DNA from 2 places in the Sphingomonas sp. KRR8 genome. Region 2 is predicted to be linked to the other one. Evidence: predicted binding sites of a transcription regulator. Region 2 holds the regulator's gene; the other holds the start of a gene.
The links. Region 2 encodes LexA, which represses DNA repair genes until DNA is damaged. Its sites were predicted from a motif close to GTTCCNCNCTTGTTCT; they were not measured.
Positions count from the first base shown of each region.

Region 1: a site for LexA is predicted at 7,277-7,292, ahead of M8312_RS11170 (ImuA family protein). Genes of this name have one in related genera too.

Region 1 is NZ_CP097462.1:2,212,229-2,220,979, reverse strand. It holds gene M8312_RS11220 (class I SAM-dependent methyltransferase) at 1-242, opposite strand, end outside; gene M8312_RS11215 (M16 family metallopeptidase) at 239-1,471, opposite strand; gene M8312_RS11210 (SURF1 family protein) at 1,468-2,061, opposite strand; gene M8312_RS11205 (DUF983 domain-containing protein) at 2,058-2,432, opposite strand; gene M8312_RS11200 (cytochrome c oxidase subunit 3) at 2,429-3,277, opposite strand; gene M8312_RS11195 (cytochrome c oxidase assembly protein) at 3,313-3,873, opposite strand; gene M8312_RS11190 (cytochrome c oxidase system small membrane protein) at 3,870-4,007, opposite strand; gene M8312_RS11185 (heme o synthase) at 4,004-4,909, opposite strand; gene M8312_RS11180 (peptidylprolyl isomerase) at 4,961-5,572, shown strand; gene M8312_RS11175 (M28 family peptidase) at 5,569-7,182, opposite strand; gene M8312_RS11170 (ImuA family protein) at 7,293-7,991, shown strand; gene M8312_RS11165 (Y-family DNA polymerase) at 7,909-8,751, shown strand, end outside.
Region 2 is NZ_CP097462.1:1,156,057-1,164,807, forward strand. It holds gene tpiA (triose-phosphate isomerase) at 1-190, opposite strand, end outside; gene M8312_RS05810 (peptidyl-prolyl cis-trans isomerase) at 308-2,251, shown strand; gene M8312_RS05815 (anthranilate synthase component II) at 2,256-2,834, shown strand; gene lexA (transcriptional repressor LexA) at 2,892-3,557, shown strand; gene M8312_RS05825 (VOC family protein) at 3,562-3,906, shown strand; gene M8312_RS05830 (AAA family ATPase) at 3,943-4,785, opposite strand; gene M8312_RS05835 (DUF6975 family protein) at 4,816-5,514, opposite strand; gene M8312_RS05840 (MFS transporter) at 5,710-7,143, shown strand; gene M8312_RS05845 (isopenicillin N synthase family dioxygenase) at 7,148-8,098, opposite strand; gene M8312_RS05850 (NupC/NupG family nucleoside CNT transporter) at 8,144-8,751, opposite strand, start outside.

The DNA.
Region 1 (8,751 bases), 1.1 Mb from region 2:
GCCAGCGGCCAGCTCGCGCGGACGGGCCGCTGGTGCACCCAGCGCCCACCGCCATCCTCGTCGCTGCCGGGCACGAATTCGGCATCGGCCGCCCAGTCGTCGCTGGCGGGCGCCCACATCGCCTGCGGCTCCGGCCGGATCACCCGCACGTCGCCATAGCGTTCGAGCTTGCGGCCGTGCCCGCTGTCGAGGAGGCCCCAGTCCGCCCACGGCTCGGCCACGATCGTGCGCAGGTCGCTCATGCAGCGAGAGCGAGCGTACCGCCGCCGATCGCCGCGAACGCCGGTCGCCCGGAGAGCATCGCGACACCCGCCGCGCGCGCCGCGCCGACGTCCACCGCCGCCAGTTCGGCCAGGGATTCCTCCAGGCTCATCAGCCGGCCGAACAGCTCGACCGAGCGGGCATGGTGGTCGGCGCGCCCCTGCACCGATTCCAGGCTCATCCGCAGCTGCGCCTCGATCTGGGCCTTGGCTCGCCCGCACTCCCGCTCGTCGAGGGTCTCGGCGGCCGTCCTGACCACTTCCTGGGCCAACGCCAGCGCGGCCGGCGCGTCGCCGCGATCGGTGGCGGCGGACACCGCGAACAGGCCGGTGTCCGCGAAGCCCTGCACCCAGCTGTAGACCGAATAAGCGAGGCCTCGTTCCTCGCGCAGCTGCTGGAACAGGCGCGAGCTCATTCCGCCGCCGACTGCCTGGGAGAAAACCGCCGCCGCCGGCATCGTGGCATCCGCGCCAGCCGGTGCCGCCCAGCCGAGGTGCCAGTGCGCCTGCGCGGTCCGCCGGGCCTCGCGCCGCGCTTCGCCAGTGAAGCGGGCAGGGGCTTGCGGCGCCACGCTCCCAGCGACCAGATCCCCGAACCTCGCCTCGGCCAGAGCCAGCAGCGCCTCGGCATCGATGGCGCCGGTCCCGATCAGCATCAGGCGTTCGGGCGTGAACTGACCACCGATCCAGTTCTGGAGGTCGGTAGTGGTAAAGTCCCGGATCGTCGCCTCGGTCCCGATCACCGGGCGGCCGAGCGACTGGTCGGCAAAGGCGGCCTCGAACAGCATATCGCCCGACAGATCCTCCGGATTGTCGAGGATCTCGCCAAGTTCGGACAGGATGACGCCCTTCTCGCGCTCCAGCTCCTCGCGATCGAATCGGGGTGCGCGCACGAGGTCGGCGATCAGCTCGACCGCCAGCGGCACGTCCGCGGGCAGCACACGCGCGTGAAAGGCGGTCTGGTCGCGCGCGGTCCAGGCGTTCAGCGATCCGCCGACATTCTCGATATCCTCGGCGATGGCCCGGGCGTCGCGGCTCCCGGCGCCCTTGAACACCATGTGCTCCACCATGTGGGCGAGCCCGCCCTTGCCCACGGCTTCGAACCGCGAGCCGACCGCGGCATAGAGCCCCACCGCCGCCGACTGCGCGCCTGGCATCGGATCGGCGACCACGGCCATGCCGTTGGGGAGCCGGTGCAGCGCCGCGTTCACGCCCGCTCCTTGAGCCTGGCCCGCACCGCGAAGCCGTAGATCAGCAGCGCCACGGCGGCGAAGGCGAACCATTGCACCGCATAGGACAGGTGGTTGTTCGGAATGTCGTTGATGTCTGGCGGGGCGCTCGGCTGCAGTCCGGCGTAGCCAACCGATGAGATCAGCCGCATCCGCTTCTCGCCATCGGGTCCGATGATCCCGCTGACCGGCCCGCCGCGCCAGCCCTTGCCGGCATTCGGATCCTGCGACCAGCCGATGTCGACCCGGAGGCCGGGCCCTTCCGCTCCGCCGGTGCGGCAATCGACCAGGTGACTGTAACCGCTGTCGCCTTGAAGGCTGCGGCCCGCCACGGCCTTCTGCGTCACGGCCTCCAGGCAGTTGGCGCTCGCCCGGCGGAACAGTGGCAGTCGTTCCGTTGGCGTGGGCACCGTCGGCCAGACGGTCGGCGGAAGGCCTTGAGCCTGCGTGTAACGGGCAAGCAATGCCTCTTTCTCGTGCGCCCGGCGCAACTGCCAGAAGCCGAGCGCGATCATGGTCGCGACCGCTGCCAGCACGATGATGGTGGGAATGATCGGCAGGCGTCGGATCATGGGACGAGCTGCCCTTCTCGGGCCCGGTTGCGATATTCCGCGCCGAGCAGCCACGCCTTGGCAAGCCGCAGCCCGCCAGCGGTAAGCACCAAGCCGATCGGGAGCCAGATGAGGTGCACCCACCACGGCGGCTCAGCGCTTGCATCGAGAATCAGCGCACCGATCACCAGGATCGCGCCGACGATCAGGATCAGGAAAGCCGCCGGTCCGTCACCGACGTTGAACTGTTCGAAATCAAGGCCGCAGTCGCTGCAGCGGCTCGCAAAACGAACAGGGCCGGCAAACAGCCGGCCCTTTCCGCAGCGTGGGCAGGTGCCGGTCAGCGCTGTCTTCAGCGCATCGGGCTCCCGCCGCTCGCCGTCTTGCGTCACCCGTGCATCGGGGCGCCCCAGCCGCCCCAGATGTAGATGGAGACGAACAGGAACAACCACACCACGTCGACGAAGTGCCAGTACCAGGCCGCGGCTTCGAAGCCGAAGTGCTGCTTGGGCGTGAAGTCGCCCTTCACCGCCCGCAGGTAGCAGACGATCAGGAAGATGGTGCCGATGATGACGTGGGCGCCGTGGAAGCCCGTCGCCATGAAGAAGGCCGAGGTGTAGATGTTGGCCGGGCTCTCCGCCGTCGCATGCTCCGACGAGAAGCTGAAGGGCGCGTGGATATACTCATACGCCTGGATGCAGGTGAAGGTGATGCCCAGGATGATCGTGAGCAGGAGCCCGTTCTTCAGGCCCTTGCGATCGCCGTTGATCAGCGCGTGGTGGGCCCAGGTCACCGTGGTACCCGAGCAGAGCAGGATCAGCGTATTGAGCAGCGGAAAGCCGAACGGGTTCAGCACCTCCATGCCCTTGGGCGGCCACTGCGCGCCGACGCTCTCGGCCGCGCTGGGGAACAGGGCGTTCATGAAGTAGGCCCAGAACCAGGCGACGAAGAACATCACTTCCGAAGCGATGAACAGGATCATGCCGTAGCGCAGGTGGAGCTGGACGATCGGCGTGTGGTCGCCGGCATGAGCTTCGTGAATGACGTCGCGCCACCAGCTGTACATGACGCCCAGAACGCCGAGCAGGCCGGCGATGCAGACGAACTTGCCGTAAGGGTTGTCATGCATCCACATCACGCCGCCGCCCGTCAGGAACAGCGCGGAGAAGCTCCCCGCCAGTGGCCAGAGGCTCGGCGGCAGGATGTGATACGGATGGTTCTTGGTGGTAGCGGCCATCGAAAGTCCCGTGTTCATCGAGTTTGGGCGAGGCCTTAGCTGGCGCTTCCGGGTTTTTCCACTGGGTAAAAAGTGTAGCTCAGCGTGATCTCGTGAATGTCCTTCGTCGCGGGGTCCTTGCGGATCTGCGGATCGACGAAGAACACGACCGGCATGTGCGCCTTCTGACCGGGGCGAAGCGTCTGCTCGGTGAAGCAGAAGCATGCGATCTTGCTGAAATATTGACCGGCAAGATCCGGCGACACGTTGAACACGGCCCGCCCGGTGGTGACCCGCGCACTCATGTTGTGCGCGAAATAGCTGATCTGCGTCTTTTCGCCCGGGTGGATCTTCACCACCGTCTGCTCGGGCCGGAATTCCCAGGGAAGCGCGGCGTTGATGTTCGAATCGAACCGAACGCTGATCTGACCCGCGACGGCACCCGGCGCCACCTCGGCCCGGCGCGGCGTTCCGCCGAAGCCCGTCGCCTGGCAGAAAGCCCGATAGAGCGGGACCGAGGCGAAGGCGACGCCCAGCATGAAGAACATGAACAGCGCGGCGCGGGTCGCGACCTTGCGGTTGCGGCGATCGTGCTCGACCTTGGCCGGCGCGTTCACCGGTTCACCGTCAGCTTGGCGATGGTGATGGCGAAGGTCAGCACCACAAAGGCGATCAGCAGGATGGCGGTCACCCGCGCCCCGCTCTTCTGACGTGCGCGGACGATTTCATCTTCGGGTCGGGGAGCGATCATAGGGGCCACCAGCGGTCGGCGACGACGGCGCCGAACAGGACAAAGAGATAGACGATCGAATAAGCGAACAGCTGTTTCTCGGGCTTCATCGCCGCCGGCTCGGTCGCCCGGTTGCGCCACACGGCGACCGCCAGCACCAGGAACAACGCCGAGCCCAAGGCCGCGGTCACGCCATAGATCGGACCCGTGAGGCCGAGCGGCCAGGGCGCCACCGCCGCCGCGACCATCGGCAGCGTGTAGAGCAGGACCTGCAACCGGGTATGCGGCAGCCCGGCGACCACCGGCAGCATCGGCACTCCGGCCTTGGCGTAATCGGTCCGAACGAACAGGCTGAGCGCCCAGAAGTGCGGCGGCGTCCATAGGAAGATCAGCCCGAACAGCAGCACCGGCAGAAGCTCGACCCGCCCGGTCGCCGCGACCCAGCCGATCAGCGGCGGAAAGGCACCCGCCGCACCACCGATGACGATGTTCTGCGGTGTCCGTCGCTTCAGCCAGACGGTGTATATGACCGCGTAGAAGAAGATGGAGAACGCCAGGATCAGCGCCGCCAGGTGATTGGTGGCGAGGTCCATCAGGATCACCGACATGGCGGACAGGCCGATGGCGAAATGCAGGGCCGTCTGCCGATCCAGCCGCCCGGCGGGCAGGGGCCGCTTCTCCGTCCGCCGCATCTGCGCGTCGAGATCCGCTTCGTACCACATGTTGAGCGCCGCGGCCCCGCCGGCACCCAGCGCGATGCACAGGACCGCCGTGAAGGCCAGCACGGGGTGCAGGGTCACTGGCGCGGCCAGCATCCCGCACAGGCCGGTGAACACGACCAGGGTCATGACGCGCGGCTTGGTAAGCGCGAACAGGTCCCGCCAGTCGGCTGGCAGGTGCATGGTGGTAGCTGCGGTCGGCATGAGTCTGCGGCGCATATAGTGGGACGCGACCAGCGGCGCTAGGCTGACCTCATGACCAGCCGAATCACGTTCGCCCTCGCCCTTTGCCTTGCGACTTCAGCCGTGGCGCAGCAGACGGCTCCCGCTCCGGCAGCCACCGCCACTGCTCCCAGGGCCGACATCGTCCGGGTTGCGCTGGACACGGCGCAAGGCCGGATCGTGCTCGCGCTCGACCAGGCCCGCGCGCCCGTCACCACCGCCAATTTCCTGCGCTATGTCGATTCCAAGCGCTTCGACGGCATCACCTTCTACCGCGCCATGCCCTACGGGCAGGGCAACGGCCTGATCCAGGCCGGGATCACCAAGGACGCGCGACTGCTCTATCCTCCGGTGAAGCATGAGCCGCCAAGCGAAACCGGGCTCAAGATGGACGCGGGCGCCATCGCCATGGCCAACCTCGGCCCGGGCACCGCCCGATCGGACTTCTTCATCCTCGCCGGCCCGATCACCACCTTCGGCGACGCCTTCGCGGTGTTCGGCCATGTGGTCGAGGGCATGGACGTGGTGAAGGCGATCCTCGCCAGCCCGGTATCACCCACCAAGGGCGGCGAAGGGATGAAGGGTCAGATGCTCGAACCCGCCATCGCCATCCGCACCGCCCGGCGGGTCGATCCGGCGAACTAGCGCCGGTCGGCCGCGCTCTCCTGGCGGGTCGCGGCATAAACAGCCCCCGGCAGCCAACCAGGCCAGCCCGCGCTGTTCGCCACCATTTGCCCGACCCGATAGGCCGCCAGCGCCTCCTGCGCGCTGCCGGCGAATGTCCACCTGGGGTCGAACTGGTCGCACGGCTGGTGATAGCAGCGCTGGTTGTAGGCCCCGACGATTCGCTGCCCGGCCGCGAGCCCGCCGACCTTGAGGTCGCGACCGCCGCGAAAGGCAAGCACCGGCACGCCGCGCTGGGCGAACGGGAAATGGTCGGAGCGGAAGTACCAGCCCGCCTCCGGACTAGGCTCCGGATCGACCCGCAGCCCCTGCTCCCGCGCCGCTTGGACCAGCAGACCTTCGAGCTCCGACTGGCCGGGGCCAATCAGTTCGAGGTTGCGGGCCGCTGGCAGGGCCACATGCGGGTCGAGGTTGATGACAGCCGCCATCTTGGCCAGCGGCACGACCGGATGCTGGGCGAACCATTCTGAGCCGAGCAGCCCCTTCTCCTCCGCCGTCCAGGCCGCGAACACCACCGATCGTTGCGGGCGTGGGCCGTGCGCGAAGGCGCGCGCGACCTCGAGCATTTCCGACGTGCCCGTGGCATTGTCGATCGCACCGTTGCGGATGCTGTCGCCCCGCGCGTCAGGGCCGTTGTGCCCATTGGCGTCCCAATGTGCTCCGTACAGCACCGTTTCGTCCGACCGCGCAGCTCCGCGGAGGATGCCGACCACATTGTGGCTGATGACGTTGGTGGCGCGGTTGGTCGCATCGACGCTGACCGTCCCCGGCAGCGCAAACGCCCGGAACGAAGCACTGCGCGCCCGTTGCTTCAGCGCAGGCAGCGTGAATCCGGCGCGGGCGAGCAGCGGCAGGATGGCGCCACCGCGAACGATGCCGCTGAACTTGAGGCTGGTCGGTTTCAGCGGCGCATAGCTGAACGAAGGCACGCGAATGCTTCCGCCGACCTGGGAGTAAGGCCAGCTGTAGGCCGCTTCTTCGTGGATGAAGAGCACGCCCGCCGCGCCGGCCTTGGCCGCCGCCACCGCCTTGGTCCCGCCGCGCCCGCCGAACGTCAGTGCTCGCCCGCCGAAGCCGAGGTCCCGGCCGCCTTCGAAATCGGGGTCATTGGCAAGCATCACGACCACCTTGCCGCGCACGTCCACGCCCTGGAAGGCGTCCCACCCCCGCGCCGGATCGGGCGCGCCCCAGCCGGCGAACACCAAAGGCAGGTGGTCTAGCTTCGTTCGACCCGGAGTCGTGGGATTGATATCGAGGTCGGGCCCGTCGCGCAGCACGGCGGGGGAGCCGCGCATGGCAATGGTCAGCCGCCCGCCCGGCAAGGTGTCGAGGCGGACAAACGGGATGCTCTGATACCATCCGCCATTCTCCCCCGCCGGTTGCAGGCCCGCCGCCGCCATCTGCCGCGCGATATAGGCAATGGCCTTCTGCTCGCCGGGTTCGCCGGGGCCGCGCCCTTCGAAGGCGTCGGAGGAGAGCGTCCGGACGTCGGCCTTGATCCTGGCAGGATCGATCGGACCGGCGGCTGTGAGGGTGAGCAGGAGGGCGGGGGCGAGGAACAGGCTGCGCATGCCTGCCTTTGGGCGCTGCAAAGCTTTGCAGGCAAGGACAAAAATGAGGTCGGCGAGTCGCTCCATTGACTCACTGGCCGGACTCGCGGGAATAAGAACAAAAGTAGAACATGAACGTTGCGAGTCGTGTGGAACGAGGTTTGTCCCCCGTCCCCGGCGGGGATCCCGCGCGGGTTGAACACTCCCTGCCGCCATGGGCAGCGGGGCGGCCGACCCTGTCCGAACTGTTCGCCGCTTCCCCGCGCGATGCGGGCTGGGCGGGGTTCCTGCTGGCTGGGCTCGACCCGGCCCGGCCGCTGCTGTGGGTGCAGGAGCGAATGGCGATCCTCGAAGGCGGGCGGGTCCATCCGGCGGGGCTCGGGCCGGCTGGCCGCGGGCTCATCCATGTCGAGGCGCGCGACGCAAAGGCGGCGCTATGGGCAATGGAGGAGGGCCTGCGATGCCCGGCCCTGAGCGCCGTCATCGGCGAATTGTGGGGCGACCCGCCCGCACTCGACTTCACCGCGACACGGCGGCTGGCAGTAGCCGCCGAACGCCATGGCGTGGCCGCCTTTTTGATTCGGCTCGGCGGCCACGCCAACCTCAGCGGGGCGCGCTTCCGCTGGAAGCTGGCGAGCGCGCCCAGCGCTGCCCATCCGTTCGACTCCCGTGCACCCGGCGAGCCGCGCTGGAACGCCGAATTGTTCCGTGCCCGTGGCTGCCAGCCTGGCCGCTGGGTGGTGGCCGGTGACGGACGCCAGGATCTGCTCCCTGTGGCTGCCGCGGCTGGCGATCGAACGCTGGACGGCGATTGGCGGCGGCACGCCTGATCGAGCGGTCGTCCTCACCCTTGAGGCGCAGCACGGCCAACTGATCCACGCCGCGACCGAAGCGGCGCTGGAAGGCGGCGCACGGGTCGGCGGCCGGCTGACCGACGCCCGCGCGCTCGACCCTGCGCTGGAGGCGGTGCCGGCCGATGTCGCGGGCGATTCCGCCTGGCTTCGCGCGCTGGCGCTGTGGGCCGGGCGCTGGTCACCGTTGGTCGAAGTCGACGGCAGTGACTCGCTGCGGCTGGACGTGACCGGCGTCGCCCACTTGTTCGGCGGCGAGGCACGGCTGCTGGCCGAGATGGAAGCAAGGATCGGCGCCCTCGGCTTTACCGTGCGGAGCGCCATCGCCCCGACGGCAGGCGCGGCCTGGGCGCTGGCGCGGTTCGGCGGCGGCGCGGTGCTGGTGTCGAATGCCCGACTGGCACCGCTGCTCGCGCCGCTCCCCGTGGCCGCCTTGCGGCTGAGCGCGCCGGCCACCCACACGCTGGTCCGGCTCGGGCTCAAGACCATCGGCGACTTGGCCGGCGTGCCGCGCAAGAGCCTGGCGCGGCGCTTCCGCGAGGCCGACCACCCACTGGACGCGCTCGACCGGGCGCTCGGCCGCAAGCCCGAGCCGCTGACCGGGATCCGCCCCGACCCGCCGCCCCGCGCGCTGCTGCGAATGAAGGAGCCGGTGAGCCATCCTGAGTCCGGTGCCCAGGCACTCGCCCTGCTGGTCCCCCGGCTGGTCGAGCAACTGGAGGCACGCAGGCTGGGCGCG
Region 2 (8,751 bases):
CCTGCGCGCCGATGGCGAAGCCAGGCACCCCCTCGGCCGCGCGGTGGATCAGCGTGGCGGGCACGCACAGGGCGACATCCACCTGCCCGTCCAGCCGCCGGGCCGCCTCGGCAATGCCGCGCACTTCACCCAGGTCGGCCGAGGTGCCGTGCATCTTCCAGTTTCCGGCGACCAGCTTGCGACGCGACATTCCTGTTCCCTTCCCTGTTCGCCGTGGCGCCTAGCAAGCCCGCCATATTGAAGGGAAGCCATCCGCTCTCTAAAGCGCTCGGCAATTCCATTCCCGCCAACGCGAGCCACGCCCTTCATGCTGTCCTTCTTCCGCCGTCTCTCGAAGTCCAAGGGCGGCGCCGCCATCGGCATCCTGTTCCTGGTCATCATGCTCGCCAGCTTCGCTGTAGCCGACGTGAACAACTTCAAGTCGTTCGGAAGCGGCGGGTTCAACCAGGGCGTGCTCGCCAAGGTCGGCAAGGAGCAGGTCACGGAGGCCGAGCTGTCGCAGACCATGCAGCGCCAGTTGGCGCAGCTGCGCCAGCAGAAGCCCGACGCCACCTACGCCGACCTCGCCCCGCAGTTCGAGCAGATCGTCAACGGCCTCATCCAGGCCAAGACGCTCAAGGCCTATGCGATCGCGCATGGCATGATGCCACCCAAGAAGGCCATCGACGCCGAAATCGTGAAGATCCCCGCCACGCGCGGGCTCGACGGCAGGTTCAGCGAGGCGTCCTATGCCCAGTTCCTCCAGCAGCAGCGGCTGACGGACGCGCAGCTCCGTGACGAGGTGGTCGTGCTGCTCCTGCAGCGGATGCTGCTGGCGCCGGTCGCTGCCAACATGCGCATGCCGCTGGGCGTCGCCCGTCCCTACGCCTCGATGCTGCTTGAGGAGCGCGAAGGCCAGGTGGCGGTGATCCCAAGCGCGGCATTCAAGGCCGGCGCGGCGCCGACCGATGCCGAGCTTCAGGCCTTCTACGCCCAGAACCGCAATCGCTACGTCGTGCCGGAGCAGCGCGTGCTGCGCATCGCCCGCATCAGCCCGGAGACGGTCGCCGGCGTGCAGCCCACCGACCAGGAAATCGCCGCTTACTATCAGCAGAATGCCGCGACCTATGCGGGCGGTGAGAGCCGGGTGCTGAGCCGCGCCTCGATCGCCGACCAGAACCAGGCGAACCAGGTGGCCGCTCGAGCCAAGGCGGGTGGCACCTTTGCCGCCGCTGCCCAGCCGGCCGGCTTTTCCGCCGCCGACGTCAGCCTGGGGCCGCAGAGCCGGGCGGACCTGACTACGCTGGCCGGACCCCAGGTCGCCGCGGCCGTCTTCGCCGCGCCCGCCGGTGCGGTGGTCGGCCCGATCAAGTCGAGCACCGGCTACGATGTGATCAAGGTGGAACGGATCGACCGCAAGCCGGGCAAGAGCCTGGCCGAGGCGCGGCCCGAGATCATCGCCAAGCTCGCCGTCGACAAGCGCAAGAGCGCGCTGACCGACCTGGTCGCCAAGGTCGAGGACGGGATCAGCGAGAACCGCACCTTCGACGAGGTCGCCCAGGCCAACAAGCTGCCGGTCACCCAGACCCCGCCGCTGGTCGCCAATGGTCAATCGATGGCGCAGCCGACTTTCCAGCTTCCGCCCGAGTACAAGACCCAGCTGCTTAAGGACGCCTTCTCGATGCAGGCGGGCGACGATCCGCTGGTGGAGACGCTTGCCAATGATGCGGGCTATGCCGTCCTGGCACTTGGTCAGGTGACCCCGGCCACGCCGGCGCCGCTGGCGCAGATCCGGGATCGAGTGGCCGCTGATTTCCTCGCCAAGCGCGCCGAGGATGGTGCCAAGGCCGCCGCAACCGCGGTGCTCGCCAAGGTCACTCGCGGAATGCCGCTGGCCCAGGCGATCAAGGAGCAGGGTATCACTGGTGCGCCCGCTCCTGCCCCGCTCAAGGTGCGGCGGATCCAGCTCGCGCAGCTGCAGGGCCAAGTCCCGGCGCCGTTGCAGATGCTGTTCAGCCTGACCCCGGGCAAGAGCCGGATGGTCGCCGCCCCGCAGGGTCAGGGCTTCTTCATCGTCCAGCTCGCCAAGACGACGCCGGGCGATGCGCTTGGCCAGCCGGGGCTGATTACCCAGACGCAAAGCGACCTGAGCCGGCAGACGGGCGAAGAGATCGCCGTGCAGTTCCTCGACGCCGCGCAGAAGGAGCTTGGCGTCAGCCGCAACGAAGCCGCGATCGCCGAGGCCCGCAAGCGTCTGCTCGTCGGCGGCTGAGCCCATGCGCCGCGCCGTGCGGCTGCTGGTGGTCGATAATCACGACAGCTTCAGCTTCACGCTGGTCGACTATCTGCTGACCCTCGGCGGCGCCGTCGACGTGGTGCAGAGCGATGGCGTGAGCGTCGCCGACGCCATGCAGCGCACCGCCGATGGGATCCTGCTTTGCCCCGGACCTGGCCGGCCGGAGGATGCCGGCATCTCCGTTCCGCTAGCCCGCGCCTGCATCGATGCGCGGAGGCCGCTACTCGGGGTCTGCCTCGGGCTGCAGGCGATTGGCCTCGCCTGCGGAGCGGAGGTCATTCGGGTCGCGCCAGTGCACGGCAAGGCCGAGCCCGTCAGCCACGTCGGCACCGGTCTGTTCGAGGGGCTGCCGTCCCCACTCACCGTCACGCGCTACCACTCGCTTGCGCTCGGCACTCTGCCGGATGAGCTGGAAGCGACGGCGCATTCACCGGACGGCGTGATCCAGGCGGTCGCGCATCGGAACGCTCCAGCCCACGGAGTGCAATTCCACCCGGAGAGTGTCGCCAGCGAACATGGTCACGCCCTCCTCAGCCGCTTTCTGGACATATGCTGTTGACAAGCAAGGTCCTCGTTCCGTAAGCGTTCTCTGTCTGTTCACGATGGAGCCTCGGGCATGCTGACGGTCAAGCAGCGCGAACTATTGCAGTACATCCACGAACGGGTGAGCGAGACGGGTGTCTCGCCCTCGTTCGACGAGATGCGCGAAGCGCTCGAGCTCAAGAGCAAGTCGGGCGTTCACCGGCTCATCTCCGCACTTGAAGAACGGGCGTTCATCCGCCGGCTGCCCAATCGCGCCCGCGCCCTCGAGGTGCTGCGGATGCCCGACCAGCCCGGTGGGGCCAGTGCCGCGACAGAGGCGAAAGCGCCCGAGCTCAAGCCGGTCCGTATCCCGGCCAACGACACGATCGAGATTCCCCTGCACGGCCGGATCGCCGCCGGCACTCCGATCGAGGCGCTGCAAGGCACCGAGCAATTCGCTGTTCCCGCCGCCCTCCTCGGCCCGGGCGAGCATTATGCGCTGGAGGTCTCCGGCGACTCGATGGTCGACGAAGGCATTCTCGATGGCGACTTCGCACTCATCCGCAAGGTCGACCAAGCGCGCGAGGGAGAGATCGTCGTGGCGCTGATCGATGGCGAGGAAGCGACCCTCAAGACCTTCCGTCGCGAAGGCAAGATGGTCCGCCTTGATCCCGCGAACGGCGCCTATTCGCCGCAGCGCTATGAGGAGAATCGAGTGCGGATCCAGGGCCGCCTCGCCGGCCTGATCCGGCGTTACTGACGCCATGCAGGACGCCCGCATCGATTATGTTGAATTGCCGTCGGTGACGGCCCACGAACTGACGCGTGCCTTTTACACCAGAGCGTTCGGCTGGACCTTCACCGACTATGGTCCCGATTACAGCGCAACCGGAACCGGCACGACCGACGTCGGGTTGAACGGCCAGCCCGACGATGCACTCGCCAGCCCGCTTCCGGTTATCCGCGTCGACGACCTTGAGGCGGCGTTCCAGTCGGTGATCGATGCCAACGGCGTGATCGCCCGGCCGATCTTCGCCTTTCCGGGCGGCCGCCGCTTCCACTTCATCGATCCGGGCGGCAACGAACTCGCCGTCTGGAGCACGAAGTAGACGCCCGGCTCCTGCGCAAGGCAGGAGCAGCCGTCACTACCCCTTGCGGCGCGCCATGAACGCCAGCCGCTCGAACAGCATTACGTCCTGCTCGTTCTTGAGCAGCGCGCCGTGCAGCGGCGGAATCGCCTTGGTCGGGTCCCTGTCCTGCAGCACGTCGAGGGGCATGTCTTCGTGCAGCAGCAGCTTGAGCCAGTCGAGCAGCTCACTGGTCGAAGGCTTCTTCTTCAGCCCCGGCACGTCCCGGACGTCGTAGAAAATCTCCAGCGCTTTCCCGACCAGGATCTTCTGGATGCCGGGAAAGTGCACGTCGACGATCCGCTCCATCGTGGCCCGGTCGGGGAAGGAAATATAATGGAAGAAGCACCGCCGCAGAAAGGCGTCGGGCAGTTCCTTCTCGTTGTTCGAGGTGATGACCACGATCGGGCGCTCCGCCGCCTTCACGGTCTCGCCGGTCTCGTAGACGAAGAACTCCATCCGATCGAGTTCGGTCAGCAGGTCATTGGGAAACTCGATGTCGGCCTTGTCGATCTCGTCGATCAGCAGCACCGGCAGCTGCGGTGAGGTGAAGGCCTCCCACAATTTGCCGGGCCGGATGTAGTTCTTGATATCATGCACCCGCGGGTCGCCGAGCTGGCCGTCGCGCAGCCGGGCCACCGCGTCATATTCGTACAGGCCCTGCGCCGCCTTGGTGCTCGACTTGATGCTCCAGGTGATCAGCGGCGCACCCAGCGCCTTGGCGATCTCCTCCGCCAGCACGGTCTTGCCCGTCCCTGGCTCGCCCTTGACGAGCAGCGGGCGGCGCAAGGTGGCGGCAGCGTTGACGGCGACCTTGAGGTCGGGCGTGGCGACGTATTCAGAGGTACCTTCGAAGCGCATGACGCGCTTCCTAGGGCCAAGCAGGTCGGTTTAGAAGCCTTCGCGCGCGTCGGCGCGCGCTTCCAGCAGGTCGAAAAAGGCGCGGTGCTGGAGCAACAGCTGCTCGGCCCCGAACCGGATCGCACGATCGGTGCTGGCCGACGTCGACGCCGCTCCAATGACGTCGGCGATCGAAGTCTCGTCCGGCAAGGCGCCGGGCGGCACGTCGCAGCCGACGCGCCGTGCGGCCTGATCAAGCATGGAGCGGATCGCGCGCCAGTCGCTGACCAGCGCCGTCGCGGTGCCGAGCGCGCAGCCCTGCCGCTCCGACTGGGCCAGCGTCTCGAGGGCGTGACGCTGGGCAAGCATCGCCGCCTCTGTCTCGGCATGACCGGGGGTCGACGGGGCCGGGCCGACCAGGGCCGACAAACGCAGCAGGAACAGCCGCTCGCGCTCAAAGGCGTCGGCCGCGCCGCTCAGCCAGCTGCGGACCGGGCCGGCCGGCGCGCGCAGCAGGGCAAGGTCGATGGGGCTGGGCTGGCGCCCGTAGATGCTGGCGAGCAGGTGCACGCAATCGTCGAGATCACGCCCGGAGGGAACCCCGTGCGTGCCCAACAACTCGGCCGCGAACGGGTGACCGGCGCTGCCGGCCGCCGCAAGCCGGGCGGCATGCGCATTGGCCGGGGCGCTCGCTGGCGGGGTGATTGGCGCCCGGACCGCATCGCTTTTCAACACACTCATGGCCGCCATTCCCGTTCCTGAACCCCTCTTCACGCGCGTCTGGCACTAGATCAGAGGCGAGCCGTAAGGATCCGGCGTAAAGACGGCGTAACCACGCCGGTAACGACTCGTTCGCACAGGTTACGATCTGTGCCGCCACGGGACGGGGACCGGGCCAGTTGCCCTCCCCTTGCGCCCCGGAACGCCTTGCGACACCATCACCCAATGGAGCGCGTCCGTTCGTTGCAGGCACCCGCCGATCGCCGGCTGGGCCGCGGCGTCTTGCTTGCCTACGGGCTCGGCGCCGTCGCCTACGGGGTCAAGGACAGCGGCTTCGGCACCTTCCTGCTCTTATTCTACAATCAGGTTCTCGGGCTCCCGTCGGCGTCCGTCGGGCTGGTGATCATGGCGGCGCTGGTGCTCGATGCCTTCATCGACCCGATGGTCGGCATCCTCAGCGACCGCACGCGCTCGCGCTGGGGGCGGCGCCACCCCTGGATGTATGCGGCCGCGCTGCCGATCATGATCGGCTGGATGCTGCTCTGGTCCCCGCCCGCGGCGCTAGGCCAGGGCGGACTGCTCGTCTGGCTGTTCGTGGCCGCCATCGGGGTTCGCGCGGCGGTCAGCTGCTACGAAGTGCCGTCGGTTGCGCTCACGCCGGAGTTGAGCAGCGACTATGACGAGCGCACGCGGATCATGGCCTACCGTTATCTGTTCGGCTGGGCCGGCGGACTGTTGATGCTGGCCTCCGCCTACGTGCTTTTCCTGGCCCCGCGCCCAGGCTTCCCCAACGGACTGCTCTATCGGCCCGGATATCACGGCATGGCGCTGACCGGGGCGCTGGCGATGGGCGTTGCCATTCTCGTGAGCGCGCTTGCCACGCACCGCGAAATTCCGCGGCTGCTGCAGGCCGGCGCGGTCGCGCCGGGGGTAGGAGCCGCCTTCCAGGAGATGCTGAGCGCCGGACGCAATCGCGGCTTCATGATCCTGCTGCTGGGCGGGCTGTGTTCCTACACCAACCAGGGCCTCAACTACGCGCTGTCCAACTATTTCTACAGCTACGTCTGGCTGTTCAAGGGCGCCGAGTTCCTGTTCGTCGCCGTGGCCCTGTTCGCCGGCGTGCTGGTCGCCTTCACCATCGCCAAGCCTCTCAGTCTCCGCCTGGGCAAGGCCAGGGGCGCGGCGCTGATGGCGATTGCGGCCTACGCCGCGGCAGCCACGCCCTATCTGCTGCGGCTGATCGGCTGGTTTCCGGAGCCGGCGACCACCGCCAGCCTGGTCATGGTACTGGGGTCACTGATCCTCAGCACCGGGTGCGGCGTCAGCACCTTCATCCTCGGCAGCGCCATGCTGGCCGACGTCGTCGAGGACAGCGAAGCAACCACCGGCCGCCGCAACGAAGGGCTGTTCTTCGCCGGTGGCTTTTTCGTCCAGAAGTGCACTAGCGGCCTCGGCATCTTCCTTGCCGGAGTCCTCCTCGCCGCGGCCGGTTTCCCGAAGCAGGCGCACCCGGGCAGCGTGCCGGTGCCGGTCCTCGACCGTCTCACGCTCATCTATCTGGGTCTGGGCGCGCTGCTCGCGACGTGCGCCGCCCTCGCCTACCTGCGCTTTCCCTTCGGCCGCGCGGAGCACGAGGCTCGAATCGCCGCCAGGACCTGAACCGTCAGGCCAGCTTGATCTCGCGCAGGCGTTCCAGGAGGTAGTCGTGGCTGCTGATCGGCGGCCACTTCGGCTCCTCGCCCGCCGGCACCGTGCCGGGCAGCGCCTCGATCATATAGTCGGGGCGGAAATGCAGGAAGAAGGGCATGGAGTAACGCGCATTGCTCGCACGGTCCGGCGATGGATTGACCACCCGGTGCGGGGTCGAGCGAAGCTTGCCGTTGGTCAGCCGCTGAAGCATGTCGCCGATGTTGATCACCAGCTCGCCCGGGCGCGGGCTGACCGGGATCCAGCGGCCATCGCGGGTCTGTAGCTCCAGGCCCGCTTCCTCGGCGCCGAGCAGCAGGGTGATGGTGTTGATATCCTCGTGCGCGCCGGCGCGGATATGCTCGCCGGTCGGCTCCGTCTGCGGCGGATAGTGAAGCAGGCGCAGCACGCTGTTTCCATCGCGCACCGTGTCGCGGAAATAGTCCTCGTCGATGCCGAGGTAGCGGGCGATCGCCGACAGGACGGTCAGGCCGGTTCGGTCGAACGTGTCGTAGAGCTCGAGGAAGGTCTCCTTGAAGCCCGGCACCTCGGTCGGCCAGACGTTGTCGTCCATGACGTCGCGGAACTTGTGCCCGGCCGCCAGTTCGCGCCCGACGTGCCAGAATTCCTTGAGGTCGTGCGCCTTGTGGCCCTTGGCGGTCTCGATGCCGAACGGCGTGTATCCGCGGGCGCCGCCATGGCTGAGCGCATATTTGCGCTTCACCTCCTCCGGCAGGGCGAAGAACGCCTTGGCCTTCTCCTCCGCACGCGCGATCAGTTCGTCGGGGATGCCGTGGTCGGCAAGGATGGCGAAGCCATACTCCTCGAAGCTGCGGCCAAGGGCTTGCGCGAAGGCGTCACGGTCGCGGTCCGCTTCGGCGAGAGAAACGGAGGCGATCTTGTCGGCGGTTAAAAGGTCAGTGCTCATTGCCTGGCCTTAATCCCAAGCAGGCCCGGCTTCAAATGATTGAAATCAAGCCATCATGATCCCGGCCAGTGCCGCGCTCATCAGATTGGCGAGGCTTCCGGCGATCAGCGCCCGTATCCCCAGTCGGGCAATCACCGGCCGCTGGTTTGGCGCCAACCCGCCGGTCACCGCCATCTGAATGGCGATGCTTGAGAAGTTGGCGAATCCGCACAGCGCGAAGGTGACGATCGCCCGGCTGCGCGCCGATAGCGCCGCGGCCGGACCGCCGGAGTTGCCCAGATCGATGAAGGCGACGAATTCGTTCAGGACGATCTTGGTGCCGAATAGACCGCCGGCGACGCCCGCCTCGTTCCACGGCACGCCGATCAGATACATGAACGGCTGGAAGACGTAACCGACCAATCGCTGGAAGCTGAGGTCCGGAACGCCGAACCAGCCGCCGACGCCGCCCAGTAGCCCATTGGCTAGCGCCACCAGCGCCACGAACGCCAGCACCATCGCGCCGACGGCCACCGCCAGCTTGACGCCAGTCTGAGCGCCCTGCGCGGCGGCCATGATGATGTTGGCCGGCTTCTCGCCCTCTTCGAACGTCTCGGCGATCTCGATCGTCTCGTGCGGCGGCCCTGCCTCCGCAACCGCCAGCTCGGGCGTCG